Regions from separate parts of the Clostridium sp. TJA085 genome, predicted to be linked through region 1. Evidence: predicted binding sites of a transcription regulator. Region 1 holds the regulator's gene; each other region holds the start of a gene.
The links. The regulator HrcA, encoded in region 1, represses chaperone genes, less so after heat shock. The targets are predictions, from matches to a motif close to TGTTAGCACTCNNNNNNNNNGAGTGCTAACA.
Positions count from the first base shown of each region.

Region 2: the regulator HrcA is predicted to act here: its motif matches at 6,671-6,701, upstream of groES (co-chaperone GroES).
Region 3: the regulator HrcA is predicted to act here: its motif matches at 3,378-3,408, upstream of htpG (molecular chaperone HtpG).

Region 1 is NZ_JBZEEZ010000001.1:104,175-114,992, reverse strand. Features, by position in the region: gene AC4FQW_RS00570 (16S rRNA (uracil(1498)-N(3))-methyltransferase) at 1-67, opposite strand, end outside; gene prmA (50S ribosomal protein L11 methyltransferase) at 86-1,027, opposite strand; gene dnaJ (molecular chaperone DnaJ) at 1,227-2,363, opposite strand; gene dnaK (molecular chaperone DnaK) at 2,473-4,329, opposite strand; gene grpE (nucleotide exchange factor GrpE) at 4,402-5,013, opposite strand; gene hrcA (heat-inducible transcriptional repressor HrcA) at 5,037-6,068, opposite strand; gene hemW (radical SAM family heme chaperone HemW) at 6,241-7,365, opposite strand; gene AC4FQW_RS00535 (hypothetical protein) at 7,469-7,909, opposite strand; gene AC4FQW_RS00530 (hypothetical protein) at 7,992-8,267, opposite strand; gene lepA (translation elongation factor 4) at 8,393-10,198, opposite strand; gene AC4FQW_RS00520 (sporulation-related protein NgaS) at 10,326-10,697, opposite strand; gene AC4FQW_RS00515 (stage II sporulation protein P) at 10,768-10,818, opposite strand, start outside.
Region 2 is NZ_JBZEEZ010000003.1:34,677-45,494, forward strand. Features, by position in the region: gene AC4FQW_RS09495 (NAD(P)H-dependent amine dehydrogenase family protein) at 1-75, opposite strand, end outside; gene AC4FQW_RS09500 (hypothetical protein) at 147-278, opposite strand; gene AC4FQW_RS09505 (MerR family transcriptional regulator) at 416-955, opposite strand; gene guaA (glutamine-hydrolyzing GMP synthase) at 1,150-2,682, opposite strand; gene guaB (IMP dehydrogenase) at 2,879-4,333, opposite strand; purine riboswitch at 4,449-4,546, opposite strand; gene groL (chaperonin GroEL) at 4,722-6,347, opposite strand; gene groES (co-chaperone GroES) at 6,360-6,644, opposite strand; gene AC4FQW_RS09530 (4Fe-4S dicluster domain-containing protein) at 6,846-8,339, opposite strand; gene AC4FQW_RS09535 (HNH endonuclease) at 8,508-8,804, shown strand; gene AC4FQW_RS09540 (DNA-3-methyladenine glycosylase family protein) at 8,857-9,756, opposite strand; gene AC4FQW_RS09545 (C-GCAxxG-C-C family protein) at 9,774-10,178, opposite strand; gene AC4FQW_RS09550 (phospholipase C) at 10,401-10,818, opposite strand, start outside.
Region 3 is NZ_JBZEEZ010000002.1:362,087-372,904, forward strand. Features, by position in the region: gene AC4FQW_RS08915 (MerR family transcriptional regulator) at 1-355, opposite strand, end outside; gene AC4FQW_RS08920 (DUF2085 domain-containing protein) at 572-931, opposite strand; gene AC4FQW_RS08925 (zinc-ribbon domain-containing protein) at 937-1,224, opposite strand; gene htpG (molecular chaperone HtpG) at 1,471-3,342, opposite strand; gene AC4FQW_RS08935 (MFS transporter) at 3,459-4,874, opposite strand; gene AC4FQW_RS08940 (zinc ribbon domain-containing protein) at 4,984-5,376, opposite strand; gene AC4FQW_RS08945 (hypothetical protein) at 5,543-6,010, shown strand; gene AC4FQW_RS08950 (Z-ring associated ZapG family protein) at 6,156-6,404, shown strand; gene AC4FQW_RS08955 (methylated-DNA--[protein]-cysteine S-methyltransferase) at 6,487-6,954, opposite strand; gene AC4FQW_RS08960 (amino acid permease) at 7,175-8,596, shown strand; gene AC4FQW_RS08965 (polysaccharide deacetylase family protein) at 8,981-9,976, shown strand; gene AC4FQW_RS08970 (zinc ribbon domain-containing protein) at 10,093-10,818, opposite strand, start outside.

The DNA.
Region 1 (10,818 bases):
CATCATCACCTATTATTTTGGCATAATCTCCAAATACATACTCTGATGGTGTAAAAAACTTATGCATTAAATAATCACCTAACCTTTATTTTGATTTTGCAATTATGCAGTTCCATTCTCCGTCTTTGTTAACTTTAATTACTTCAAAACCACTTTCTTCAAGCTTAGATGTAACCATATCAACTCTATCATGAATTATACCTGATGTTATAAATATTCCACCTTCTTTTAAAACTCTCTTAACATCATCTATTAATATACATATTACTTCTGCAATAATATTAGCTACAACTATATCAGCTTTCCCATCTATAACTTCAACTAAGTTTCCATAAAGAACTTCTATATTATCTAAATTATTGTATTCTACATTTTCCTTTGCTGACTCAACTGCAACTGGATCTAAATCTACCCCAATAGCTTTTTTAGCTCCAAGCTTAGCTGCAGCTATTGCAAGAATTCCTGAACCTGTTCCAACATCAAATACTATACTATCTTTTTGAACATATTTTTCAAGTGCTTGTATACACATTCTTGTTGTTTCGTGGTCACCTGTTCCAAATGCCATTCCCGGATCTAATTCTACAACTAATTCTCCATCTTTTTGTTCGTATTCTTCCCATATTGGTTTTACAACTATTTGGTCTCCAACTTTAGATGGTTTATAATACTTTTTCCAATTATTTGCCCAATCTTCTTCATGAGTTTTAGAAACTTCAACTCTTCCTTCTCCAACGTTAAAGCCCATATTTCTTATTTCTTCTACTTTCTCTTTAACATATTTAACAACTTCATCTATGTTGTCTTCTTCTGAAAAATATCCTTTTACAACAGCAAATTTACCTTTATGTTCTAAAACATTTATATCTGCAAAATCCCAAGTTAAAGGACCTTGTTCTCTACCTAATATGTCATTTGGATCTTCAACTGAAACTCCTTTGCAATCTAATATGTAAAAAATCCCTTCTATTGGCTCAAGTGCCTCACTTGTTGTAATAACTTTTATCTCTATCCATGATCCTTCCATGAAAATCATTCCTTTCTAATATGTCACTAATAAACTAATAAATAATTTTAACCTTTTTCTTAAGATTATGTCAAGGTTACTACTACCAATATATAAAATACTTTAAATTACATTTATCAATAGGTTATAAAATATCTTTTTAACAATTTATATATTTATATTACAAAAAAGGCTACTTAAAATAGTAGCCTTTTTAGATTTATTTAAATAAATCTCTTAATCCTTTTTTATGATGCTCTTTTCCATCTACCTTTTCTCCTGATGCTTCCATAAACATCATTAAAGCTTCTTTTTGCTTTTCATTAAGCTTTTTAGGAATATCAACTATTACTTTTACATATTGATCTCCTCTTCCGCCTCCATTAACTCTAGGAACACCTTTTCCTTTTAACCTAAATAATGTTCCAGATTGAGTTCCAGCTGGAACTGTATACTTAACATTTCCATCTACAGTTTCAACAGTTATCTCAGTACCTAAAGCTGCTTTAGCCATAGATACATGAGTATCAACATATATATCTATTCCTTTTCTTTTAAACTTAGAAGATGCTGATACAATTATATTAATATAAAGATCTCCTGCTGGACCTCCATTAGTACCATCCTCACCTTGTCCTCTAAGTGGAATTACATTTCCTGTATCTACACCTGCTGGTATATTAACTTTTATTTTTCTATGCTTTCTAACTTTACCTTTTCCTTTACATGTTTCACATGGTTCTTCTATAATCTTACCTGTTCCATGACATTGATCACATGTTGTTGTGCTTACGAAACTTCCAAGAGGTGTTTGTCTTTGAACTCTAATTTGTCCTGTTCCATGACAAGTTGGACATGTTTTTGGTGTTGTTCCTGCTTTAGCACCTGTTCCATGACAACTTTCACAATTTTCACTTCTTGTAATTGATATTTCTTTTTCTACGCCTTTTATAGCTTCTTCAAATGTTAGTCTTATTGTATATTCAATATCGGCTCCTCTTCTTGGTCCATTATTTCTAGCTGAACTTCCGCCACCGCCTCCAAAGAATGAATCAAATATATCTCCGAAGCCTCCGATATCTGAAAAATCGAAACCTCCGAATCCACCTGCTCCTGCTCCAAATCCACTTCCATCAAAATCAGCTGTTCCAAATTGATCATATCTAGCTTTTTTCTCTGGATCTGAAAGTACTTGATAAGCTTCATTTATTTCCTTAAATTTTTGTTCTGCTTCAGCATTTCCTTGATTTTTATCAGGATGGTATTTTATAGCTAGCTTTCTAAAGGCCTTTTTTATTTCTGCATCACTTGCACCCTTTTGTAAACCAAGAATTTCATAATAGTCTTTTTGCGCCATCTATTTCACCACCATATTATTATAAATTTATATTATTAAACTTTACAAAAGGGAAGACGAGTACTGCCTTCCCCTTTGTTATTATAAAGGTATTGTAGTTTATTTACAACTACTTATCATCTTCTACTTTAAAATCTGCATCTACAACATTATCATCATGTGGTGCTTCTTGAGATCCTTGAGCTCCACCCATGTTATTTGGATCAAATCCTTGAGCTCCACCTTGTGCTCCTGCTTCTTGATATATTTTTGATGAAATTGCATAGAATTCTTTTGTTAATTCATCAACAGCAGTCTTAATAGCTTCTAAATCGTCTCCATCTTTAACTTTCTTAACAGCTTCTAATTTTTCAGTAACCTTTGCTTTATCTTCTGCTGAAACTTTATCTCCAAGTTCTTCTAAAGTTTTTTCTGTTTGATAAACGACTTGATCTGCATTATTTTTAACTTCTATTGTTTCTTTTCTCTTCTTGTCTTCTTCAGCAAATTTTTCAGCTTCTTTAACAGCCTTATCTACTTCATCATCAGTTAAGTTAGTTGATGCTGTTATTGTAATATTTGCTTCTTTACCAGTTCCTTTATCCATAGCTGATACATTAACTATACCGTTAGCATCTATATCAAATGTAACTTCGATTTGAGGAATTCCTCTTGGAGCTGGTGCAATTCCTGATAATGTAAATCTTCCTAAAGTTTTATTATCAGCAGCCATTTGTCTTTCACCTTGAACTACGTGAATTTCAACTGATGTTTGACCATCTGCAGCTGTTGAGAATACTTGACTCTTCTTAGCTGGAATTGTTGTATTTCTTTCTATAAGTGGAGTAGCAACTCCTCCTAAAGTTTCAATTCCTAATGTTAATGGTGTAACATCTAATAATAATACGTCTTTAACTTCCCCTGTTAATACACCTGCTTGAATAGCTGCACCTATTGCAACACATTCATCTGGGTTAACTCCCTTTGAAGGTTCTTTTCCTATAAAGTTTTTAACTGCTTCTTGAACAGCTGGTATTCTTGTTGATCCACCAACTAATAATACTTTATCAATGTCTTTTACTGATAATGATGCATCTTGTAATGCTTTTTTCATTGGTTCAATTGATCTTTGAACTAAATCATGAGTTAATTCATTGAATTTAGCTCTAGTTAAATTCATATCTATATGTTTAGGACCTGTTGCATCTGCTGTTATAAATGGTAAGTTAATATTTGTTTGTGTTGATGATGATAATTCAATTTTAGCTTTTTCAGCTGCTTCTTTTAATCTTTGAAGTGCCATCTTATCTTCTCTTAAATCTATACCATTTTCTGCTTTAAATGTATCTGCAATATAGTCCATTATTTTGTTATCAAAGTCATCTCCACCTAAGTGAGTATCTCCATTTGTTGATAGTACTTCAAATACTCCATCGCCAAGTTCTAGTATAGATACATCAAAAGTACCACCACCTAGGTCATATACTAATACCTTTTCTTCTGCTTCTGTTTTATCTAATCCATAAGCTAAAGCTGCTGCTGTTGGTTCATTTATTATTCTTAACACTTCAAGTCCTGCTATTTTACCAGCATCTTTTGTTGCTTGTCTTTGAGCATCATTAAAGTATGCAGGAACAGTGATAACTGCTTGATTTACTTTTTCTCCTAAGTAACTTTCTGCATCTGCTTTTAATTTTTGAAGTACCATTGCTGATATTTCTTGTGGTGTATAGTTCTTTCCATCTATATCAACCTTATAATCTGTTCCCATATGTCTCTTTATTGAGATTATTGTTTTGTCTGGATTTGTAATCGCTTGTCTTTTAGCAACTTGACCAACTAGTCTTTCTCCATTTGCTTGGAATGAAACAACTGATGGAGTTGTTCTTGCTCCTTCTGAGTTAGTTATAACTACAGGTTCTCCACCTTCCATAACTGCTACACATGAATTTGTAGTTCCTAAGTCAATTCCTATAATTTTTGCCATAATATATTCCTCCTTAACTCAAACTTTCATTTGATTTAAATTCTAAATTTAATATATTTTAAAATGTTATTTTTAGTTTGCAACTTTTACAACAGAGTGTCTTATAACTTTGTCTCCTCTTTTATAACCTTTCATGAAAACTTCAGCTACTTGATTTTCTCCAAAGTTCTCATCTTGAATATGCATTACTGCTTGATGCATATTAGGATCAAAACCTTCTTCTGTTATAATTTCTTCAACACCTAACTTTTCTAGAGATCCTCTAAAACCTTTAAGTGTCATTTCTAATCCTTTTTTCATATCTTCTACACTACCATCAGCTTCGATAGCTCTTTCAAGGTTATCAAGGTTTGGAATTATTTCCTTTAATACATCTACACATGCATCTGTGTAAATTCCTTCTTTTTCTTTTGTTGTTCTTTTTCTATAATTATCATATTCAGCTGTAAGTCTTAAAAGTCTGTCCTTTAAAGTCTCAAGTTCATTTTGTAGCTTTTTATTTTCTTCCTTTGTCTTTTTAAACATTTTTAACTCATCCTCTTCTTTATTATCTTCCACTTGAGACTCTTCTTTTAACTCTTCTTCATTTGATGAATCTAAATTTTCTTTTGTCATTTCTTCTTCAGCTACTATGTTTTCCTCATTTTTAACTTCTTGTTCTTGATTTTCTAAATTTTCTTTCACTTTTTGCCCACACCTCGTCTCTCTTATTTTTTAGACTGTCCTTTAAGAGTTTGATTAAGCTCTTTCATGACTTGTGCCATTATTGCAATTACCTTTGAATAATCAATTCTTCTAGGTCCTATAAGTCCAATAGTACCTTTTGCATTATCTCCTAAAGAATACTCAGCTGATATAACACTACACTCTTTTGCTTCTGGAAGATAATTTTCATCACCAATCTTTATTGTTATATCGCTTTCAGGTTCTATTAGTTCCACAACGCAATCTTTATTATGAAGAAGTGATAATATTCTTTTTGCATTTTCTATGTCATTATACTCAGGAAAGTTGAATATATTAGTTGCACCTTCCATAAAAACTCTTGAAGTATCGTCTTCTTTTAGGCACTGATAAAGTGCTGGAATTATTGCATTAAATACTTCATCTTGACCATCTAAACCTATTTTTAAATGATTTATAACTTCTAAGTTAATTTCATCTATAGATAGATTTACAAGTCGTTTATTTAATACTTCATTCATCTTATTTAATATATTTATTGAAGGTACTTTATCTACTTTTATTATTTGATTTTTTATAAGTCCACCATCAGTAACTATTACTGCTAATAAACTTGAACTATCAACTCTCATAAGTTGAATTGATTTTATACAACTCATACTAAGAGATGGTGTTTTTACAACACATGTAAGATGAGTTAATTCTGAAAGTAAAGTACTTGCATTTTTAACTATCTTATTAACCTCAAGCATTGCTGAGTTTATAACATACTCTCTTATTTTTAAATCTTCTTCTTTACTTAAAATTGGTTTATCCATCAAACTATCTACATATAGTCTATATCCTTTGCTAGATGGAACTCTTCCTGCTGAAGTATGAGGTTGTTCTAAGTACCCCATATCCTCTAAATCTGCCATTTCATTTCTTATTGTTGCAGAACCAACACCCAAATTATAGTTTTTAGCTATTGTTCTAGATCCAACAGGTTCACCAGTCTTAATGTAATCATTGATAATAGCTTCTAATATTTTTATCTTTCTATCATCAATAACCATATCATCACCTCTACTTGTTAGCACTCACTAACAACGAGTGCTAATGACTATATTTAAATAATATTCTCGTTACATATTTTTGTCAACGAGAATATTTGCTTTATTTTAACTTTTAAAGATATTTATATGATATTATATTTATTTTTCTTTTAATTGCTTCATTTTTCTATCACTATTTAATAAATTCACTCATAACGTAATTTGATACTTCTACACCTTTAGAAGTTAAATATATATAGTTATCTTTATCCTCTATTAGTCCTTTTTTTATATTTTTATTTATAACATCACCATATACATCCTCTATATTTTTATCAAACTTTCTCTTAAAATTATTTTTATCTATTCCTTTAATCAATCTAAGCCCTAAAAACATAAATTCTTCCATATCTTCTTTTTTACTATTTTTAATAATAGATTCTTCTACTGCTTCTTTATTATTTATTTTATTTATGTATTCTTTTATATCATCTATATTTTTTATTCTGTTACTATCTATATATGAGCTTGCAGATACACCTACCCCTATATACTCTTCAAGTTTCCAATAAATTTTATTATGCTCGCACTCTTTATTTTCCTTTGAGTAATTTGATATTTCATACTGATGATAACCATTAGATTTTAATATATCCTTTGTTATGTTATACATTTTCCTTTCTTCGTCTTCAGTTGGTAATTTTAATAATCCCTTTTCATTCATATTATAAAAAGGTGTTCCTTGTTCTATTATTAAACTATAACAAGATATATGTTCTGGATTTAATTTTACTATATCTTCTAAACTCTTTTTATAATCTAATACACTTTGATTTGGAAGTCCAAACATTATATCTATATTTATATTATTAAACCCGAATTCTCTTGCCCTATTATAATTTTCCTCAAATTCTTTCATTGTATGTATTCTTCCTATTTTTTTTAATAAATTATTATTTGTAGTTTGAAGTCCCATACTAATTCTATTTATACCATTATCCTTAATTATTTTAAGCTTTTCACTTGTTAAAGTTCCTGGATTACATTCTATGGTTTTTTCTGAACCTTCTTTATACTTTAAACTGTTTAAACATACTAATAAATTATTTAAATTTTCTTCTTTTAGGTATGAAGGAGTTCCTCCCCCTATAAATAAAGTTTTTATAATTTTACCTTTACATTTTAAATTTATTTCTTTAATCAATGAATCTATATAACTATCTTCTAAATTTTCTTTTCCTGCATAAGATGGGAAATCACAATAAAGACATTTCTGCTTACAAAAAGGAATATGCACATATAGTGAAATTTCTTTCATCCTTATCACCTTCTTCTCTATATTTATATATTTTATTTATTATAACAAAAAAGAAGAATCTAATCCTTATTAAATTAGATTCCCCTTTATTTTAAAAATTATTTTATAATAACGCTTCTGCTTGTCTCTTTAAATTTTCAAGTTCTTTGCTTTCAGTTTCTATTACTGAGAAGTCATGTATATCTTTAAAATTATAAAAATAATTTGCAAAGGCAATTTTTTGTGATCTATTAATATCAAGATCAGTTGCTATTTTATCTAAATAATCTACTTCAACTTCACCATAATTACCATCTACTAAAGCTAATCCTACTAATTCAAAATAAACTATTCTTTTTATTCTTTCTTTACTATTTTTTAAAATTTCTAGTGCTTCATCATAAGACACCGCACCAATTTTACTTAAATCTAAATTAAGTTCTTTCAAATAATCTTTTATTAGTCTCTTTTCTTCTCTTGCAAGTACATGATCTATGTTAGCAAACTCATTTACTAAATTTATAAAAGCTATTGCTTCTTTATTGTTTAACTCTTTTAAAAACATTAATAAACCTCCTTTTCCTTTGTTTTATTATACCTTATATTTACTAAAAATTCACTTAACCTTATTATATCTTAAACATATTTTAACATTTCTTTTCCCATATATCTATATTATCTATATTGTGAATAAGAAGATTTTTCTGAACTCTATAAATTTTTGTTACTATTTCTTCTCCATTTAATACTACTTTTAAATCTTCATTGAATCCATTATTTAATATATAAGAATCTATTTTATTTCCTTTTAAACTTATAGGAATTATTTCTCCGTTTATTCTTTTTAGTGTACCTGTTATTATTCCTTCTTTTCTTAACTTTTTACACTTTATATTTACATCTCTTAAATTAATTTCTATCATAATATACACACCTCCGTAATTTCTTATAGTAATGTATATTCAAAAAGATATAAATAATTCCACATATTAAATGTTATTTAAATTAAAAATAAGAGTCTAATACAAAATGTATTAGACTCTATAAATTAATCTACTTTTAATATTGACATAAATGCTTCTTGTGGAACTTCAACTGAACCCACTTGTCTCATTCTCTTCTTACCTTCTTTTTGTTTTTCAAGAAGTTTTCTCTTTCTTGAAATATCTCCGCCATAACATTTAGCTAAAACATCTTTTCTCATAGCCTTTACTGTTTCTCTAGCTATTATCTTTGAACCAATAGCTGCTTGTATTGGAACTTCAAAAAGTTGTCTTGGAATAATTTCTTTAAGCTTTTCAGCTATTCCTCTACCTTTATGATAAGCTCTTTCTTTTGGAACTATCATTGAAAGAGCATCAACTACATCACCATTTAAAAGAATATCAAGCTTACAAAGCTCTGCTTTTTCGTATCCTTTAAATTCATAATCTAATGATGCATAACCTCTAGTTTTTGATTTTAATGTATCAAAAAAATCATAAACTATTTCATTTAGAGGTATATCATAATTAATTACAGCTCTTGTTTCTTCCATATATTGCATATCAATATATGTTCCTCTTCTCTCTTGGCAAAGTTCCATAACAGCTCCTACATATTCAGTTGGAGTAATTATTGAAGCTTTAACAATAGGTTCTTCCATATAATCTACTTCACTCATTTCTGGTAGATTTGTTGGATTTGTTATATCTAAAACTGTTCCATCAGTTTTCTTTATTTTGTATATAACTGATGGTGCTGTTGTAATAATATCAAGATTAAATTCTCTTTCTATTCTCTCTTGAATTATTTCCATATGTAAAAGACCTAAAAATCCACATCTAAATCCAAAACCTAATGCTACTGATGTTTCAGGTTCAAAATTTAAAGCTGCATCATTTATTTGTAACTTTTCAAGTGCTTCTTTAAGTTCTTCATACTTTGCTCCATCTACTGGATATATACCTGAGTATACCATTGGAATTGCTGGTTTATAACCTGGAAGCGCATCTTTAGTTTCTCTTCCACTTTCAGTTATAGTATCACCAACTCTAGCATCCTTTACATTTTTTATAGATGCTGTAATGTATCCAACATCTCCAGCTTTTAATTCATTAACTGGTAAAAAGCCTGGAGTAAATACACCAACTTCAGTTACATCATAAACTTTATTAGTTGCCATAAACTTTATTTTAGTTCCTCTTTTTACAGTACCATCTATAATTCTTACATAACTTACAACACCTTTATATGTATCATAATATGAATCAAAAACTAAAGCTTTAAGCGGAGCTTCTTCATCTCCATTTGGAGCTGGTATATCACGCACAACAGCTTCTAATACTTCTTCTACATTTAATCCTGTTTTTGCAGATATCATTGGAGCATCTTCTGCTGGAATACCTATTACATCTTCTATTTCTTGTTTTATTTCATCAGGTCTTGCTGATGGAAGATCTATTTTATTTATAACAGGTGTTATTTCCAAATCATTGTCTAATGCTAAATAACAATTTGCTAATGTTTGAGCTTGAATACCTTGAGTTGCATCAACAACTAATACAGCCCCTTCACAAGCAGCTAAACTTCTTGATACTTCATATGTAAAGTCTACATGACCTGGAGTGTCTATAAGATTTAATATATACTCTTCTCCATTATCTTTTCTATATATAAGTCTTGCAGCTTGAGACTTTATTGTTATTCCTCTTTCTCTTTCAAGTTCCATATTATCAAGTACTTGTTCTTCCATTTCTCTTTTTGTTAAAGTACCTGTAATTTCTAATAATCTATCTGCTAATGTTGATTTACCATGGTCTATATGTGCTACTATTGAAAAATTTCTAATAAATTTTTGTCTATAATTTTTCATATATAAAATCTGCCCTTCTTATGTAAGAAAGCAGTTATTTCACCCCCATATATTAAAGTCAAGCTAAATTATATCATACTTTCCTTAGGTAGTGTCAATATTTATAGGGTATATAACTGCCTTTATTTTAAGATATTAATTTTTGTATTAAATTTTGTATATTTATTATTACGCTTTTTAAACTATCTGTAACTTTATAAAATTTATCTTTTATAAAGTTAACTAATTCAGATTCTTTCTTAATTCTTAAATTATTATCATTTATATTCAATAAATAATCTCCGTTTTCCTTATTATATATTTTAACATCTGCATTATCTTGAATAAAATTATTAAAATCTTCACCAAACTCTGTATTAACAATTTTTTTATTATCATCAGTGTTACCAACTGGAGATAATGATTTTGTATTTATTATATTTACTTTTATTAAGCTAAAAAAAGCTAATAATACTATAACTACCGAAAATATAATTATTGAGTACTTTTTTAATTTCATAAAGTTCACCTCACTTATTTTAAATAATAGACACTTTATAAAACTTTTATGCAAAAGTACTCATTATTAATTACTTACCGTTTATATATTCTGCTATAACTCTTGCAATATATTTAGCTGA
Region 2 (10,818 bases), on a different contig from region 1:
TTCATATACATATCTCATAGTATATAATGACATTTTCCCACAACCATATTGTGCTATTTTTAATTTTCTATTCATAAAAAAACCTCCCAAATATAAAATGAATTTATATGTATATTTTATTCCTTATACCAACTATAAAGTCAATTCTATATCTTTACTGGTATTTGTAACTTTATAAACATATTTCTTTCACCTTTATTTAGCATAGGAAGCTCTACAACTACTTCACATATGTAATCTCCAATTATTTCATAACCCTTATTTTTAATTTCATCCATAAGCTTATTTAAATAATCTAATTCCTTGGAAAAATTATTACAATAAATAGTTAAATATGTGTTTGATTTTATTATTTCTACATTTTCATTTTCTTTAAAATCACTACTGTCAATAAATATAAATATTTCGTTTGATATTAAATTTTTTTAAGCAAATTTTCTTTTCTAATGAATGAACCTATATTACAAAAATACACCAAAGGAAAATCCTTTGAATTTATATGTTTTTTAAACTTTCTAATCATATACTCATAACATTCAATGCCTTCATCATATATATTCATATCGTCTTTATAACAATATACAGTTCTTTTTGGTATATATTCTAATAAAATCATACCTTCTTTTGGTGCGCAATTATATCTTTCAATATTTTGTATCGCTCTATCTATTGCATTTTTAACTTCATTTAATTCAATTAACTTTTTATCTATATTATTTCTTTTCTTATTTAATATATCTTTTATTTTTAAAATATCATTTTTATCTAAATTATTGTTTATCTCTTTTAAAGACATGCCTAAAGATTTCATATTTTGTATCATGTCTAAAGTTGCTGATTGATATATAGAATAATATCTATATCCATTATTTTTATCTACATAATCAGGTTTTAATATATTTAACTTATCATATAATCTTAAAGTTTGTGTTGATACATTATTTAGCTCACTCATTTCCCCAATAGTTAACTTCTTTATAATAAACTCACAACCTTATACTATAAATAATGTTTTATTTATATTTTATCACTTTAAGTATTACAACAATATATTTATATTGTAAAAAAGGTAGCTATAAATTTTATAGCTACCTTCATTTAGAAACTGATATTTATTTTTAGAGGTTATAGTAAACCTATCTAAACATTCTATTCCCACTCAATAGTTGCTGGTGGTTTTGAAGTTATATCATAAACAATTCTGTTTACTCCTTTAACTTCATTTACAATTCTTCTTGACACTAAGTCTAATAGTTCATATGGAATTCTTGCCCATTCTGAAGTCATAGCATCACTTGAAGTAACAGCTCTAAGTGCTATTGTGTGACAATAAGTTCTTTCATCTCCCATAACTCCAACAGATTTTATGTTTGGAAGACAAGCAAAGTATTGCCATATAGTTTCATCAAGATTTGCATTAGCTATTTCTTCTCTGAAAATTGCATCTGCTTCTCTTACTATTTCAAGCTTTTCCTCAGTTATGTCACCAAGAACTCTAATTGCAAGTCCTGGTCCTGGGAATGGCTGTCTCCATACTAACTTGTGAGGTATTCCTAGTTCTTCTCCTACTGCTCTAACCTCATCTTTAAATAATTCTCTTAAAGGTTCTATTAAATCAAATTCCATATCTTCTGGAAGTCCTCCAACATTATGGTGTGACTTAATTACAGCTGAAGTATCTGTTCCACTTTCAACTATATCTGGATAAATTGTTCCTTGAACTAAGTAATCAATATCTCCAACCTTTTTAGCTTCTTCTTCAAATACTCTAATGAATTCTTCTCCAATAATTTTTCTCTTAGTTTCTGGATCTGAAACTCCTTTAAGTTTTCCTAAGAATCTATCTTGAGCATTTACTCTTATAATGTTCATATCAAATTCTTTCTTAAATACTCTTTCAACTGTATCACCTTCATCTTTTCTTAAAAGACCGTGATCTACAAATATACAAGTTAAATTATGTCCTATAGCTTTATGAACAAGCATAGCAGCAACTGATGAATCAACTCCACCTGATAATGCACATAAAACTTTTTTATCCCCAACTAACTCTTTTATTTCTTTTATTTTATCTTCAGCAAATGAAGCCATTGTCCAAAGGCTTTCTAAGCCACAAATTTCATGTAAGAAATTTTGAAGCATTTTTTGTCCAAATGGAGTATGTTCAACTTCTGGGTGGAATTGAACTCCATAAAGATTTTTTTCTTCATTTTCCATAGCTGCAATTGGACATACCTCTGTATGTGCTATTATTTTAAATCCTTTTGGTGCTTCGCTTATGTAATCTGTATGACTCATCCAACAGATATCTTTTTCGTTTATTCCTTTAAATAATCTTGATGAATTATCTAGGTTTATTTCTGTTTTTCCATATTCTCTAACTGGAGCTGTTGATACTTTTCCACCTAAAGTGTGAGCCATAAGTTGATCTCCATAACATATTCCAAGTACAGGAACCCCTAATTCAAATATTTCTTCTGAAACTCTTGGAGCACCATCTCCATATACACTGTTTGGTCCACCTGTGAATATTATTCCCTTAGGATTTTTTGCTTTTATTTTTTCAATTGTGTAATTATATGGTATTATTTCACAATAAACTCCACATTCTCTTACTCTTCTTGCTATTAGCTGATTATATTGTCCACCAAAGTCAACAACTAAAACTAAATCTTTCTTCATGCGCTCCTCCTAGATACTTTTTTAAATATATTTTTTATTCTATTTATAAATAAATTATATCATATTAGAGAAAAATTTTCTCCATAAATACGAACATTTTTATTTTTTTTAAAATCATTCTTCGACTTTTGTATTTTATAAATTTTTATTCATTTATTAATATCTTAAATTACTATAATTATTTTTTACTTTATAATTATTTACTAATGCTATAGTTTGGTGCTTCTTTTGTCATATTAATATCATGTGGATGACTTTCTCTAAGTCCCGCTGATGTTTGAACAACAAAAGTTGCTGTTTCATATAAAGTATTTAAATCTTTTGCTCCTAAATATCCCATTCCGGCTCTTATACCTCCAAGCATTTGGAATATTGTATCAGCAACGAATCCTTTATAAGCTACTCTACCTTCAATTCCTTCTGGAACTAATTTTTTATTTCCTGATTGGAAATATCTATCCTTTGAACCACAAGCCATAGCTCCAAGTGATCCCATACCTCTATAAACCTTATAGCTTCTACCTTGATATATTTCTACTTCTCCAGGTGCTTCATCACATCCAGCAAATAATGAACCCATCATTGCTGCACAAGCTCCAGCTGCTAAAGCTTTAACTATATCTCCTGAATACTTTATTCCACCATCTGCGATTACTGATACCCCGTATTTTTTAGCTACCTCAACACAATCCATAACTGCTGTAAGTTGAGGAACTCCAACTCCAGCAACAACTCTTGTTGTACATATTGATCCAGGTCCTATACCAACTTTAACACAATCAGCTCCAGCTTTTATTAAATCTTCTGTAGCTTCTGGTGTAGCAACATTTCCCGCTATAATTTGAAGTTCTGGATATTTTTCTTTAACTCTTCTTACTCCCTCTAATACACCTCTTGAGTGTCCATGGGCTGTATCTATAGTAATTACATCTACCTTAGCTTTAACTAGAGCATCTACTCTATCCATCATATCAGCAGTAACACCAACTGCAGCACCACATAATAATCTTCCTTGACTATCTTTAGCTGCATTTGGGAATATCTTTGCTTTTTCTATATCTTTAATTGTGATAAGTCCTTTTAAATTACCTTCGCTATCAACTAGGGGAAGTTTCTCTATCTTATGTTCCTTTAATATTTCCTTTGCTTCATCTATTGTTGTTCCTTCTTTTGCTGTAATTAATTCTTCTGAAGTCATAACATCTTTTATTTTTTTTGAGTAATCATCCTCAAATGTTATATCTCTATTTGTAAGAATTCCAACTAATTTTCCGTCAACTGTTATTGGAACTCCTGATATTCTATATTGACCCATTAATTCTTCAGCATCTTCAAGTGTATGTTCTGGTGATAAAAAGATTGGATCTGTTATTACTCCATTTTCTTGTCTCTTTACCTTATCAACTTCTTTAGCTTGAGCCTCAATGCTCATATTTTTGTGGACTATACCGATTCCACCTTCTCTAGCTATTGCTATAGCCATTTTTGATTCAGTTACTGTATCCATACTAGCACTTAATAGTGGTATATTTAATGTTATTTTTTTTGTTAATTTAGTTTTTAATGATACTTCACTTGGTAATACCTCTGATTTATTTGGAACTAATAATACATCATCAAAAGTGTATGCTTGTTTTAATATTCTAGCCATATTTATTTCCTCCCCATTTAACTTCTACTAATTTTATGTATAAAAAAAACACATTAACTTCCTTAAGTGAAGTTAATATGCCATGTTATATTAGTATATAAGTATTATACTAATTTGGTATATTAAATCCACTCATAGTCAGAAATTTAAGGTTTCCGGTAGATACTCCTTGCCATATTCAAGGTATATACGAGTTTTATTTATGCTTTCTAAAATTAAATTAAACTTATTATAAATTACATTTTTTTTAAAGTCAATAATCTATTTATAATAAACTAATTCTTCATTTTATTGAAAACATATACATAATTATTTTCCTTATTTTTTAATAAATTATTCAAATAAAACAGGCATAATCCAAAAATTATGCCTGTTTATTATTTTACTCTTAATACATTCCATCCATTCCCATTCCACCTGGAGCCCCTACTGGCTCTTCTTTTTTAGGAATATCAACAACAGCTGCTTCTGTTGTTAAGAAAGTAGAAGCTACTGAAGCCGCATTTTGAAGTGCTGATCTTGTAACCTTAGTTGGATCTACTATACCAGCTTTAATCATTTCTTTATATTCTCCTCTTAATGCATCATATCCAATACCTGATTCACTATTTCTAACTTTATCAATTATTACTGAACCTTCAACACCAGCATTAGTTGCTATTTGTCTCATTGGTTCTTCAAGTGCTCTTACTATTATATCAATACCAACTTTAGTATCATAAACATCTGATGTTAATTCTGCTACTTTATTTAGTACATTAACGTAAGCAGTACCACCACCTGCAACTATACCTTCTTCAACCGCTGCTTTTGTTGCATTTAAAGCATCTTCTATTCTAAGCTTTCTTTCTTTTAATTCAGTTTCAGTTACAGCACCAACTCTAATTACTGCTACTCCACCTGATAATTTTGCAAGTCTTTCTTGTAATTTTTCTTTATCAAACTCTGAAGTTGTTTCTTCAAGTTGAGCCTTTATTTGATTAACTCTTGCTTTTATTTCTTCTGAATTACCTTTTCCATTTACTATTGTAGTATTATCCTTAGTAATTTTAATACTTTCTGCTTCTCCTAGCATATCTAAAGTTACTTCTTTTAAATCTCTTCCAAGTTCTTCTGAAATAACTTCTCCACCAGTAAGAACAGCTATATCTTGAAGCATTTCTTTTCTTCTGTCTCCAAAGCCTGGTGCCTTAACAGCTATACAAGTAAATGTTCCTCTTAATTTATTAACTACTAATGTAGCCATAGCTTCTCCTTCTATATCTTCAGCTATAATTAAAAGTTTTCTTCCAGATTGAACTATTTGCTCTAATATAGGAAGTATTTCCTGTATGTTTGTAATTTTCTTATCAGTTATTAAAACATATGGATTATCAAGAACCGCTTCCATTTTTTCTGTATCAGTAACCATATACGCTGATACATATCCTCTATCAAATTGCATACCTTCAACAACATTTAATTCTGTTCCCATTGATTTTGATTCTTCAACAGTTATAACACCTTCATTACCTACCTTTTCCATAGCATCTGCAATAAGTGTTCCTATTGTTTCATCAGCTGCTGATATAGCTGCAACTCTTGCTATATCCTCTTTTCCGTTTACTGGTTTTGAAATTGCTTTTATTTCTGAAACTGCTTTTTCAACAGCCATATTAATTCCTGTTCTTATAAGCATTGGATTAGCTCCTGCTGTTACATTTTTTAATCCTTCTCTTATAATAGCTTGCGCTAAAAGTGTAGCTGTTGTAGTTCCATCTCCAGCCACATCATTAGTCTTTGTAGCAACTTCCTTAACAAGTTGTGCCCCCATATTTTCGTATGGATCTTCAAATTCAATTTCTCTAGCAATTGAAACACCATCGTTAGTTATAAGAGGTGATCCAAATTTTTTATCTAAAACTACATTTCTCCCTTTTGGTCCAAGTGTTACCTTAACAGTATCAGCTAACTTATCAACACCTTTTTGCATTGATCTTCTTGATTCTTCTCCAAATTTTATCATCTTAGCCATAAAACATCCCTCCTATTCAACTATTGCAAGTATATCTTCTTGCTTTAAAATTATATATTCTTCTCCATCTAACTTAACTTCTGTTCCTGCATATTTTGAGTAAAGTACTTTATCCCCAACCTTTACTTCCATATCAACTCTTTTGCCATCGCAAATAGATCCAGGACCAACTGCAATAACTTCTGCCTCTTGTGGTCTTTCTTTTGCTGTACCTGCTAAAACTATTCCACTTTTTGTTTTTTCTTCTGCTTCTAATCTTTTTATAACAACTCTATCTCCTAATGGTTTTATAGCCATTAAAAACCCTCCTTTTACTTTTATTTTGTTAGCACTCTATAATCTTGAGTGCTAATTCTAATACTATATTATATTTTATATAAAATAAATTCAAACTCTACTTAAAATATTTTTATCCAAATTTTATTATTTATTCCTAATTATATTGATTTAATTTTATTTTACTTTAATTTTCTCTAAATTTCATAATTTTATAAATAATTACTTCCTATTTAAATTTATACTCTCAAATTCATTTATTGTATCATTATCTATAATTGATTTTTTACAACCTGAATTGTTTAATTTATTAAATATAGATTTAGCTCTAATAGATGGTACAATTGTTCCTGCACCATTTATACATCCACCTTCACACATCATACCTTCAATAAAATTACCATTTAATCTTCCAATCTTGGCCATTGCCATAGCCTTTTTTATCTCATTTCCACCTGCTACTTTTACAGGATTAAAATCTATATCTATATTTTTGTCTCTTATATAACTTTCTATTGATGAAGTAAGTCCCCCGTGCATCCCAAATCCTCTACCAAATATAGATGCGTCACAAACTTCTTCATCTTCACATTCCCAAGGATTAACACTAAATGCATCAAATAGCGCTGTAAGCTCTTCAAAAGTCAATACATAATCTATAGCATCCTTAACCCCCTCCTTTACTGATTCACTTTTTTTAGCCGTACACGGTCCTATAAACACTACCTTTGCATCCTTATCTCTATTTTTAATTAGTCTTCCAGTAGCAACCATAGGTGAAACAGTATTTGATATATTTTCTTTTTGATCTCCATAAAGCTTTTCTATATATGCTAAAAATGCAGGACAACATGAGTTAGTCATATATTTTTTTCCTTCATTTATTCTTTCTTTAAATTCTTCACATTCATGAATTGTAACTCCATCAGCTCCGCAAGCAGCTTCTATCATATCAACAAATCCTAATTTTTTAATTGCACTTTTTATTTGTCCATAAGTTATTTTAACACCAAACTGGCCTGTAATTGCAGGTGCAACTACTGCATACATCTTTCTTTTTCTAGCAAGTCTTTTAGCAACAGGAACTATTAAACTCTTATCTGATATAGCTCCAAAAGGACATGCTTGCATACATGCACCACAATTTACGCATAATTCTTCTTTTATTACAGCTTTTCTATCTTCTTGTTTCATAGTTACTGCTCCTGTTGGACATGCCTTTCTACAAGGCCTCATAACTTCTGATACAGCATCGTAAGGACAAGCTTTTTTGCACATTCCACACTCCTTACAAAGTTCTTGATTTATATAAGCTCTTCCACTTATTACTGTTATTGCTCCAAAGTTACATGCCTCTTTACATTTGTGTGCTAAACAATTTCTACATGAATCTGTAATATTATATTTATTTATTGGACACCTATCACAAGCAGCCTCAATTACATATATTATTTGTTCGTCTGGTCTTATATCAATAAGCTCACCATCTTCTATATCTCCATTAGAAAGAAATCCTGCTGCAAGTTTTGCCCTTTCTTGAACTATAGCCCTTTCTTTATATACACAACATCTATAAATAGCTTTATCACCCTTTATAATCTTATAAGGAATTTTCTCAATCTCCTCTTTAGTTAACATATCTCTTTTAGCAAGTTTTGCTACCTCAGTTAAAACTTCATGTTTTAACTTATTTAATTGAGTTTCAAATTGAAACATAAATTAACCCCCAAATTAATCATTGCCATAATATTTTACCATATTTTGTAAATTAAATAAATAGTATTTTTATCTCTTAGTAATTTCTTCTTTTGATTAGAGTAATATTTATTGATATAATATTAATAGGATATTAATATAAATTTCTTTATAAAAGGAGGTATTTATTTGATAACTAGATTAACTTGCGAACTATGCGATAGAATAGTTCCTGAATTAACGGAACATCATTTAATACCTAAAGAAAAGGGTGGAAAAAACTTAGATACTGTTATGCTTTGTACTACATGCCATAAACAAATACACGCTTTGTATACAAATAAAGAACTTGCAGCAAGACTTTTTTCAATTAATAGACTTAGAAATGATGAAAATATTAAAAAATATCTTAATTTTATAGTTAAGATTCCCGGAGATACAATAATACCAATTAAAAAATGTAAAAATAGAAGAAAACGTGCTTAACGTTAAAATATAAAAAGGACTAATTAAAAAATTAATTAGTCCTTTTTACTTCCTAATCTATTTTTATATTATTCTCTCTTGCATAATAAAAAAGATATTGTTGTGCAAATCCTGATAAACCCTTAAACTTATCCCTTGCAAATATTCTTATCTTATTTAAAGAACCTTCTTCTGCATTATAAAAATGCATCATCGCTCTTTTAACCCAAACATCAACTGGAAAAGCTGAATATTTGCTCATTGAAAATAACATTATACAATCAGCAACTTTTGCTCCTACCCCTTTAAATTCTTGAAGAGCTACATGGCATTCATCATCAGTTAATGATGTTATTCTATCTAAATTATATATACCATCACTATTTTCTAAATCTTCATTTATTCTATATACAGTATCAACAATATACTTACTTCTAAATGAAGCTCCAGTTTCTCTTATTTCATCTTCTGTAATATCCTTTAACATCTCTGGAGTTGGGAAAGTATAAAACACCTCTCCATTATACTCAATTTTTTCTCCCCATCTTTCACTTATTTTCTTTATAGTCTTTTTAATTGAAGGTATACTATTTCTAGCTGATATTATAAAACTTATAACAAGTTCAAATGGATCTTGGTTTAAAAGTCTTATTCCATAACCAAAATCAACTGATTTTTTTAATATTTCATCCTTTGAAAGTTCTTCTTTTATTTTGCTATAATCTCTTTCTAAATCAAAATATGTAAGCCATATATTATTAAAATCTTCTTTATTTGAATTTAAAATAGTAACTTTATCTCCATCTTGCACTACTTCTATAACCCTTCCGTAAGCTATTACTATGTAATCAAGTTCTGATTTTTTTTCCCATCTAAAACATTGTCCACACTCTAATATTTGCTTTATATTAAAATTTTTAACTCCTTCTAATATAACTTTATTATCTTCAAAAATAACTTCTTTAAAATCCATATTATTCTCTCCTTTTCTTATCTATTGTTTTCATTTACTATATCATCCAAAATAGATGCTGCTGTTTCTATAATAAACTTACAACTTCTATCATCATCTTCTCTTTTATGCTTTATATCTATGCAATTTAAGCTTTTAAATTCTTTATAAAATCTATTCATGAATTCTGCTGAAAGCTCCCTAACTATTGGACTTTCATGCCCCCTATCATTAGTAAAAATAATTCCAATAACAGCTATTGCTCCTGTTGCAGCACCACATGAAGAACCAATCCCCATTCCTCCTCCAAAAGATGCCATCATTTTAAAAGAATTTTTATTAAGTCCTAAATTATATTCTTCATTTGCAGCATATAATATACATTCTGCACAATTTAAATCATGTTCTATATTCCAAAACTTTAATGCTTTGTCTATAAGCAAATTCAACACCACCAGTAATTATTATTCTCTAATTATATTTATTAATTATATCACAAATATTTGTTTATTTTATATCTTATAATTTATTAATTTTATATTTACACAAAACCTTAACTTAAGTTTTACAAATACTTTATAAGGAACTATTTTAATAATTAATACCATTTTACAATATAAATATATTCAAAAAAACAGACACTTATTTAAAGTGTCTGTTTTTTATTATTTTATAAAGTATGTATTATTTCCTGATATCCATTCATTAATATTTTTTTCAAGTTCAACATTTTGATTAGCTATTACTTTTATATATTCAGGTTTCCACTGATCAGTTATTTTTGTAAACTTACTTTTTCTAACCCACATTTTATTTATATCATTATATTTTATATTTTTATCTTTAATCTTTAATGTATATGTATCTTCAGCACCTTTAGCAAAATCATCTCCCGGATTATCTAATTGCCATTCTTGCTTGCTTCCATCTTTTGTTTCTATACCAAAGTAAATATAATCATCAGTTCCAGCATCCTTTTCATTGGCTGTTTTTATCACTACAACTAATTCACTTAAATTTTTATCAATTGAATCACTATTGAAAGTTACATCATGCAAAAATCTATATATATATCCTGCTGTT
Region 3 (10,818 bases), on a different contig from region 1:
TTATTTTTCCTTCATACATATTTAATTTAGCATCAATTCTATTTAAATATTCTCTTAATTCTTTTATTTGATTCTCTATCTTTTCTCTATGCTTTTCTATAAGTTTTTTTCTTTCTTCTAATGTATGGTCTCCTTCTTCATAAAGAGCTACTACATTTTTTATATCATCAATTGACATATTTGTATCTCTAAAACACTTTACTATGTTTACCCAGTTTAAATCTTCTTCACTAAATATTCTGATTCCATTTTTATTTCTTTTTATATTTGGTATTAGCTTTTCTTTTTCATAAAATCTTATAGTATACTCACTTAATCCTGTTATTTTTGAAATTTGTCCTATAGTATATTCCATCTTTATACTCCAATTTTTATATTGCATAATTTTTATAAATTATATTGTATTACTTAGAGTTTACTCTAAGTCAATAAGTTTATGTATTAACATTTTTTTAATTAGTAAAAATACCAATTCATTTCTAAATAAAAAATAATATAAATAAACTAAAATTAGAATATAATTGTTAAACAAGAAAGGAGAGTACTGAAATAATCAATACTCTCCTTTTCTCTATTTATTCAATATAAATTTACTTATATATCTACCGCTATTTAATCCTAATTCTGCTGAAAATTTTAAAAAAAGTATAGTTGCTATACCTGCAAATATTCCCGTAATTAGTCTTCTAAAATTATTGCTTATCCATTTTCCTTTTAGCTGTCCTACTCCATCAATTAAAAGAGGAGTTATTAATAATACTATAATAGCAAAATTACTTTTACCAACTATAATCAAATATATAATTCCTATTAAATATCCTAAAAGTATTCCCGTACATCTTGCACATATTGGAAACTGCTTACCTTTGAAAAAAAATGATCTTTCCGGTAGTCTATGACAAAAAAACATATAATGAAGTATTTTTTCCATATGTATTATAACTCACTTGCTATTCCAAGCATAAAGAATAAAATATAAATTATTACCCAAACAATTATTCCACCTATCATCCATTTACAAATAAGTTTTGCTGAATTTGGCTTCTCATCCTTCCATAAAAAATATAATATTAATCCTACAATTGGAAAACAACAAGAAACTGCTCCTGCTAAGTTTGAAGGATTATCAATTTTTTTATCATCCTCATTATTAACTTTTACTCCACAGTGTACACATACATAAGCATTATCATCGATTTCCTTACCACAATTCTTACAGTACATAATTTTCCCCCTAATATAAAAAAGTCTATTTAATTATAATATCAAATTTAATACTTTTTAGTAGTTGTTAGTAATTTTTACCTTTTATTAACTTTATTAATATAACTTTAATAAATAAAATTAATAATTGTATTATTAAAGTTATATTAAAGTAGTTTTAATGTATATTTTTTATTACCTTTGCTATACAAACTTAAAATAAATAAAATAGACTGTCTAATTTTTAGACAGTCTATTTCATTCAAACTATTTCATTAATTTACATATATCATTTGTAAATTCTACTGGATCTTGGATGCTTAATCCTTCTACAAGTAATGCTTGATTATATAAAAGATTTGTATAAAGATTAAACTTCTCTTTATCATTTGAAAAAGCATATTTTAATGAAGAAAATACTTCATGATCTGTATTTACTTCTAATATCTTATCAGCTTTAACTTCACCATTATTTGGCATTTGACTTAATATTTTTTCCATCTCTATTGAAAGTTCACCTTCACTTGATAAACATACTGGATAATTTTTAAGTCTACTTGAAGCTTTAACTTCTTTTATTTTTCCATTTAAAGTTTCTTTCATAGCTTCAAATATATCTTTATTTTCTTCATTTGCCTTTTCATTATCTTTTTCTGATTCTATTCCTAAATCTCCACTTGATACTGACTTAAATTCTTTTTCGTTATAGTTCATAAGCATCTTAATTGCAAATTCATCTATATCCTCAGTGAAATAAAGAATTTCATATCCTTTATCTAATACCATTTCTGTTTGTGGCATTTTTTCTATTCTTTCATTTGATTCACCAACTGCATAGTAAATATATTTTTGATCTTCTGACATTCTATCTAAATATTCAGCTAATGTTACCATTTTCTTTTCTTTTGATGAATAGAACATTAATAAATCTTTTAATGTATCCTTATTTGCTCCAAACTCATCATAAACACCATATTTTAATTGTCTTCCAAATGATTTATAGAATTTTTCATAAGATTCTCTATCATTCTTAAGCATATTTTCTAATTCATTTTTAATTTTATTTTTAATATTTTTAGCAATACGTCTTAATTGTCTATCATGTTGAAGTAATTCTCTTGATATATTAAGTGATAAATCTTGTGAATCAACTATACCTTTTACAAATCCAAAATAATCTGGTAATAAATCAGAACATTTTTCCATTATTAATACACCATTTGAATATAACTCTAATCCTTTTTCATATTCTTTTGTGTAATAATCATATGGCATATTTTCTGGAATATAAAGTATTGCATTATAACTTATCATACCATCAACACTTATATGAATATGTTTTAATGGTTTATCAAATCCAAATCTTTTTTCAAAATAAAAATTGTTGTAATCTTCATCTGTAAGTTCATTTTTATTTCTTCTCCAAATAGGAACCATACTATTTATTGTTTCTTCTTCTTTGTATTCTTCATATTCATTTTCTGTTCCTTCTTTAAGCTTTGATTTTGTAACATCAAGCTTTATTGGATATCTTATAAAATCTGAATACTTCTTAATTAAAGATCTTAATTTATACTCATCTAAAAACTCATCAAAATTTTCATCTTCTGTATTTTCTTTTAAATGAAGAATTATATCTGTTCCATGACTTTCTTTTTCTGAATCTTCTATTGTATATCCATCTACTCCGTCTGATTCCCATCTATAAGCTTTTTCTTCACCAAAAGCTTTTGTTATAACAGTAACCTTATCCGCAACTAAAAATGCTGAATAAAATCCAACACCAAATTGTCCTATTATATCAAATCCATCTTTTAAATCATTTTCTTCTTTAAATTTAAGTGAACCACTCTTTGCAATAACACCAAGATTTTCATCTAATTCTTCTTTTGTCATTCCTATACCAGTATCAGATATAGTAAGAGTTCTATTTTCTTTGTCTGGGACTATTTTTATAAAATAATCATCTTTATTAAATGATAATGAATTATCACCTAATGTTTTATAATAAATTTTATCTATTGCATCACTTGCATTTGAAATTAATTCTCTTAAAAATATTTCTCTGTTAGTATAAATCGAATTAATTACTATATCTAATAATCTTTTTGATTCTGCTTTAAATTGTCTTTTTTCCAATTTAAATCTCTCCCTTCAAATTCAAAAGATATTTTTATTAGCACTCTTATAACTTGAGTGCTAATGCATAATTTATATATATCACTATTTGAAATTTATGTCAATATTAATTTTCCTTAATACTTTTTTGACCTTATTATACTTAATATTGTTGCTAATACACATATAAAGCCTGTAGTTAAAAATACAATATCCATTGCATAAATAAATACATCATTTCTTCCTGGTACATAATTTGAAACTTCATAACCAATAATATGACTCATTCTATTATATAAAAGAGTTGTTGAAAGAGTTATACCAAACACCATGCCAACATTTCTAAGTAATGCATTAACACTTCCTGCTATCCCAAGTTGACTTTTTTTAATTTCCTTCATAACAAGTCCATTATTAGGTGATTTAAATAAACCATTACCAAGTCCCATTATTCCGCTATAAATAGCAACTTGAAATAAAGATGTATTTTCTTTTACTGTACCTAAAAGAATTAATCCTATTGATAATATTAAACAACCAATAGTGGCTATATATTTTGAATTTAACTTATCAGAAAGCTTACCACTATATGGTGAAACTATTCCTAATACTAATGGATATATCATAAGAAAAAATCCCGCATGTAAAGTTGACATTTTAAGTACATCTTGCAAATAAAATGGTAATATTATTGTTACTGAACTTAGTCCTATAAAAGTTAAGAAGTTACATAATATACTTGTTGAAAATAATTTATTTTTAAATAATTTTAAATCTAGTACTGGTGACTTAACTGTTTTTTGTAAATATAAAAATATAATAAGCCCTATTATTGAAATTAAAAATCCAAATAATATATATTTATTTGTATATCCTACAAACTCACCTTTAGTTACTGACAATATAAGTGAAACTATAAAAAATCCAAAAGCAATTGTTCCTCTAACATCAATTTTCTCTTCAATTTTAATATTATCTTTTTCTAAAACCTTGTTGGCTAATATTAAATTTATTATTCCAATAGGTACATTAATCCAAAATATAAGATCCCATCTAATTGATGCAAGTATACCTCCAATTGATGGACCTATCATTGTTCCCAAAGCAACTGCACTTGCAGATATTCCAAGAGCTTTTCCTCTACCTTCCCCTTCCTTATATATACCAGTTATTATTCCCATATTAACTGCCATTGTACAAGATGCTCCAATACCTTGTATAACTCTTGAAACAATAAGTAATACTAAATTTTTTGAAAATCCACTACAAATAGATCCAATAGTAAATACTAAAATTCCAAACTTAAAAACTTTATTTTTACCCTTTATATCTCCTATTCTTCCATTTAATAAAACTAATACTGAAATTATTAAAAGATAGCTTGTAACTACCCACTCAACCTGAGCCATTGTTACATTTAAATCACGTGCTATAAGTGGAAGTGCAACATTTACTATACTTCCATCAATACATGACATAAATGTCATTATAACAACACACATTAATATTTTTGATTTTCTACTTTCAGAAACTTCATTATCTATATTACCCATAGAATTTTACTCCTTATAATAAAATAATTTTGATTTAATTATAGAAGTAATTTATTAATAATTTGATTTATTGCTGTGTACATGATTTAAACTTTTTTATTTTTAATAATTAATTTATTTTTTCTCCACAATATGGACAATATTTAAAATCACCTTCTATTACTTTTCCACAATTCGGACATCTTTTTTCATATTGATAATAATTGTTATTATATTCTCTTTTAATCTCTTTTAAATCCCAATAAGTTACATCAACATTCTCTCCTCTTTCTATTGCTTTACCTTTTTCCTTTGGAATTTCATATACAGAATTACATCTGTTGCAAACTACATAATAGCTTTCATTCCATTTAAATAAAGGTATAAAGAAAAAGTGAAAACAGTCAAATGTTTTTATCAATTTACCCTTAGTTTTTAAATTGCATTTTTTACACTGAAGATTTTCTAAAATTTTTATTTCCTTTGACTTACTTTCTATTCCGAATATTCCTATAAAAAACATATTTCCTCCTAACTTAAATTATAAAAATATAATTATTATATATATTTTACAACTATCCAAAATTTATTTTTAAATGCAATATTTTAAATTTTTGTAACATTATACTATATATTTTAAACATTATATTATTATAATCATGATTAAAAACAAAGGGGGAAGTTAAATAATGAACTTTAAATCATTTATATCAAAAAATAAGAAAATTTTAGCTTTTGGTATTATATTTTTATTTTTAGGAATTATATTTGGTAATATTTCATCAGCATCTGCAGATGAAATAGCTTCAGCTCAATCTAGAAATTCTAGTATATCATCTGAAATCTCTAATAATAATTTAGCATTGCAATCTAATAATTCTAAAATATCTAAGCTAACAAATGAGATTTCTACTTTACAATCAAAAAAAGATGAAATTGAAACAAAAAAAGAAGCTGAAAAATTAAAAGCAGAAAAAGCAAAAGAAGAATTAAAAGAAAAACAAACTACTTCGGCTGAATCTAGTACTAACATAAAAAAAAGTAGTAATAGCTCTCATAAATCTACTACTAATAATACAAGCTCTTCATCAAAAGCAAAAAATAATTCTTCAAATTATGAAGATAACAACAATAATACTGTTGGAACTACTGTTTGAATAACTGCAACTGGTAAAAAATATCATAGAACAAACCATTGTGGAAATACTAATCCAAACAACGCAAGACAAGCATCATTAAAAGAAGCACAAAGTTTAGGATTAGATGCTTGCTCTAAATGTTTTTAATTAAGGGGAGAAATTAATGAATAAATTAGTAAAAAAACTACTTACTATCGTATTAGTATTTATTTGTTTTTTTGTTGGAATTATCATAGGTTGCGGTTCAAATAAAAATAATGAACTAAAAGCTAAACTAGATAAAGAATATAGCAATAAACAAATAACTCTTTCTGATACTAATAATGAACTTTCAAATTCTAATAAAAAAATTGATGAGTTAAATAACCAAATAACTAATTTAAATAATTATATAAAAGAAAATTCTAAATAAAAGTAAACTCTATAAAGGAATACTCCTTTATAGAGTTTATTTTTATTTGTGATAGTAACCAATTATTTTATATACCTATAATTTATAACGTATTTTCTTTTTCTATATTTAAAAGTTTTTGCTTCATATCAATTCCACCAGCATATCCAATTAAATTTCCATTTGATCCAATTACTCTATGACAAGGTATGACTATAAGTATTGGATTTTTATTATTAGCCATTCCTACTGCCCTTGAAGCATTTTTATTTCCAATAAAATTTGCAATTTCTTTATAACTTAATGTTTTTCCATAAGGTATTTTCATCAGAGATTTCCAACCTTTCTTTTGAAACTCTGTTCCCTTTGGATTAATTGGTAAATTAAATTTTTTTCTCTTTCCATTTAAGTACTCTTCTATTTGAATTTTTGCATCTTTTATTAATTCCGTTTCTATATTATTTGAGTTTACTTCTTTACTTTCACCAAAATAAATTTTTGTTATATAATTTTCCTCTTGAACAATAGTAATTTTTCCTAAACTTGTGTAGTAATAATAAGTATTAATCAAATATTTCCTCTCCTTTAGTGGTATTTTAGAATATTTAGTTATTACACAAATACAAACAAATTGTTCGCCTATAATACACAAATGTCCTTGACTATTTATATTCATTATATTAAACTTATTTTTATACAATTATTATACAATTAAATGTACATTTAATTGTATATTTGAAATTATCTATAGTTTTATTAAAATAAAAATTTTATAATTGGGGGAGTTTCATATGGAAGAAACTAAAGAAACTAAAAAAATTATGTGGTATAGCCTTGCTCTTATGGCATTCTCTGCTGTTTGGGGATTCGGTAATGTAGTTAATGGATTCTCAGAATTTGGTGGATTAAAGGCTATAGTATCATGGATTCTTATTTTTGCTATTTATTTTGTACCTTATGCTTTAATGGTAGGTGAACTTGGTTCTGCCTTCAAAGATTTAGGTGGTGGTGTAAGTTCATGGATCAATGAAACTATTGGACCTAGACTTGCATATTATGCTGGTTGGACTTATTGGGTTGTACATCTTCCTTATATTTCTCAAAAGCCACAAGGTGCTATTATTGCTGGTTTCTGGGCTATATTCCAAAACAACGGGGTTAGTTCTTTAAATCCAATTCTTTTACAAACACTTTGTTTAATAATATTCTTAATAGGAATATGGGTTGCATCAAGAGGTATAAAACCTTTAAAAAGAATAACAACTATTGCTGGTACATCAATGTTTGTTATGTCAATCTTATTTATACTTCTTATGATAGCAGCACCTGCTATTACTGATGCTAAATTAGTAAATATTGATTGGTCATTTAAAACATTTATGCCTACATTTGATGTTAAATACTTTACTAGTCTTTCAATATTAGTATTTGCCGTTGGAGGATGTGAAAAGATTTCACCTTATGTAAATAAAATGGACAATCCTTCAAAGGGATTCCCTAAAGGTATGATTGCTTTAGCAATTATGGTTGCAGTATGTGCTATATTAGGAACTATTTCTCTTGGTATGATGTTTAGTTCTGATAATGTACCAAAAGACTTATTAACTAATGGTGCTTATTATGCATTCCAAAAACTTGGTGAGTATTACGGAATCGGAAATACATTCGTTGTAATATATGCTATAACAAATGTTATAGGACAAATTTCAACTTTAATACTATCAATTGATGCTCCTTTACGTATTTTACTTGAAAATGCTGATGAACAATTTATTCCATCAAAATTACTTAAGAAAAATGAACATGGTGCATTTATAAATGGTAATATATTAATTACTATAATTGTATCAATATTAATTATAATTCCTGCATTTGGTATAGGAAATGTTGATGCTATAGTTAAATGGTTAGTTAAATTAAATGCTGTTTGTATGCCATTACGTTATTTATGGGTGTTTGTAGCTTATATCGCATTAAAGAAAGCTGGAGACAAGTTCCATGCAGAATATCGTTTCACAAAGAGCAAAGTTCTTGGAATAATTTTAGGAGCATGGTGCTTCTTCTTCACAGCTTTTGCTTGTATAGGTGGTATGTATTCAGAAAATACTTTCCAATTAGTATTAAATATAATAACTCCTTTCGTATTAGTAGGACTTGGTTTAATAATGCCAAAGCTTGCTGAAAGAGAAAGAAGACAAAAAGGATTAATATAATTTATAATTATTAAAAAAGGAGCTAAATTTTAGCTCCTTCTATTATAGATATAATTTCAAAATTTAATTATTATATACTTAAATAACAAATCTTTTGTAATTAATTCTCTATTTGATTTCTTATAATGAAATAACCTAAATATAAAATTAAATATTTTATACCTATATAAACCAATCCACTAAAAAACATAGTCTAATATCAATATCTATTTTAGTAATAAAAAACTTAAATACATATTTAGATAATTTAAATGATAATTTATTAAAATAATAATTTTTAGCTCATTTTTCAGCAATTGTTGCTAAAAATTAACCATTATGTAACTAATAATATTAATATTTAATATATAGTTTAAATATAGAAATAAAAGGGGGTAATAAAAAATGAAAAATAATAATCGTAAAAGTATGCAAATAATGAAAAGAAAAAAAGCAATGAGAAGAAGAAAAATAATTTCAATTTCATTTATTGCTATATTAATTATTTGTATTCCTTTATTTTTAATTTTAAATAAAAAAAGTACTAATAATGAAGTTGTTAAAGCCGATACTAACAAAGTTACTACTGATTCATCTAATAACAACAATAATGATAATATTAATAACGAAGCAAAAGAAAAGCCTGAAGAAAAAAAATTAGATAATAGTGGATATATAGCATTAAAAGATGACCCAAATGCTGATGATGCTGAAATGGTAGCAAAAAATACAAATGATTTATTAACTGGAGCTAAACAGTACCCTGTTAGAACAGATGGTAAAAAAGTTGTTTACTTAACTTTTGATGATGGTCCTTCAACTACTAATACACCAACAGTCCTTAAAACTCTAGAAAAATATAATGTTAAAGGTACATTTTTTATAATGGGAAAATCTCTAGCTGCAAATGATACAGCTAAGGAATTATTAAAAGAAATAGCTAAAAATGGACATGCTATTGCAAATCATAGTTATAGCCATGATTATGCTTACTTATACCCAGGTAGAACTATGAATGTACATAATATGCTAAAAGACTTTAATAAAAATGATGAACTTATGAAAAGTGTTTTAGGAAAAGACTTTTCAACTAGAGTAATAAGATTACCTGGTGGATATTGGTCATGGAAAGGTAGAGAACCTTTTAAAAAGAAAATGCAAGAACTTAATATAAGTAATATTGACTGGAACGCTCTAAATGGTGATGCTGAAGGTAAAAAGAAAAACGCACCTGAACTTGTTGAATTCTTGAAGAAAAGCGTTAATGAACTTGGTCCAAATGCAGATAGTATTGTTGTATTAATGCACGATACTTATGGAAAAGCTGAAACAGCAAAAGCTCTACCTCAAATAATTGAATATTTTAAAGATAAAGGCTTTGAATTTAGAACAATAAAATAGTCTACATAATGAAAGAGTTGCTTTAATACTTTTAAAGCAACTCTATTTTATTTACAAAAATATTTTAATTCGTTTTTATTAAAAATTTTATAATTAAATCTATTACTTTTGAATTTTTAAAAATTTAATCCACTAGAATGATAAATAATTTTTGTTATTATAGATGTTATATTATTAATTGAAACCCATAAAACTATTCCAAATGCTATTACATAAGCAAATGAAAATAAATACACTAATTTATTTTTTCCTTTTAATATACTGTTAAAACCACTATAAATTAAAATTACTGAAGTTATTGAAGCAAATATACTTACTATAGCCCAAGGTATAAATCCTATAAATAATGCTAAAGATTGAATTATAACAAGTATAAAATTAATTACTGAAAAAACAAAAAATATATTTCCTAAATTTTTTCTATCTATCTTTTCTTTTATTAAATATTTATAAATTAAATATACTATAAAAATTATTATTCCGTAAAATAATATATAATTTAATAAATCTAAGAAATATACACTTCCAGTAGGAAATACTATATCTAATTGAGTGTTAAATTGCTGTTTTAAAAATATAGAATCATTCTTACTAAAATACTCTCCTGATATACTATAAACCAATTCCATAATTGATTTTAATAAGTTGTAGCTAAATATTTTTATAGATAATACCTTTATTAAAGGAATTAACAAAGTTATTATTATGCCATATATTAAACTTAACTTCAATGAAAGTCCTAGTATACCATCCTTCATACTAGTAAATGGATGTTTTATTGCAGTTAATACATAACTTTTATGCTTTTTTATATCAACTTCTGGAGTTGATATATTTATAGT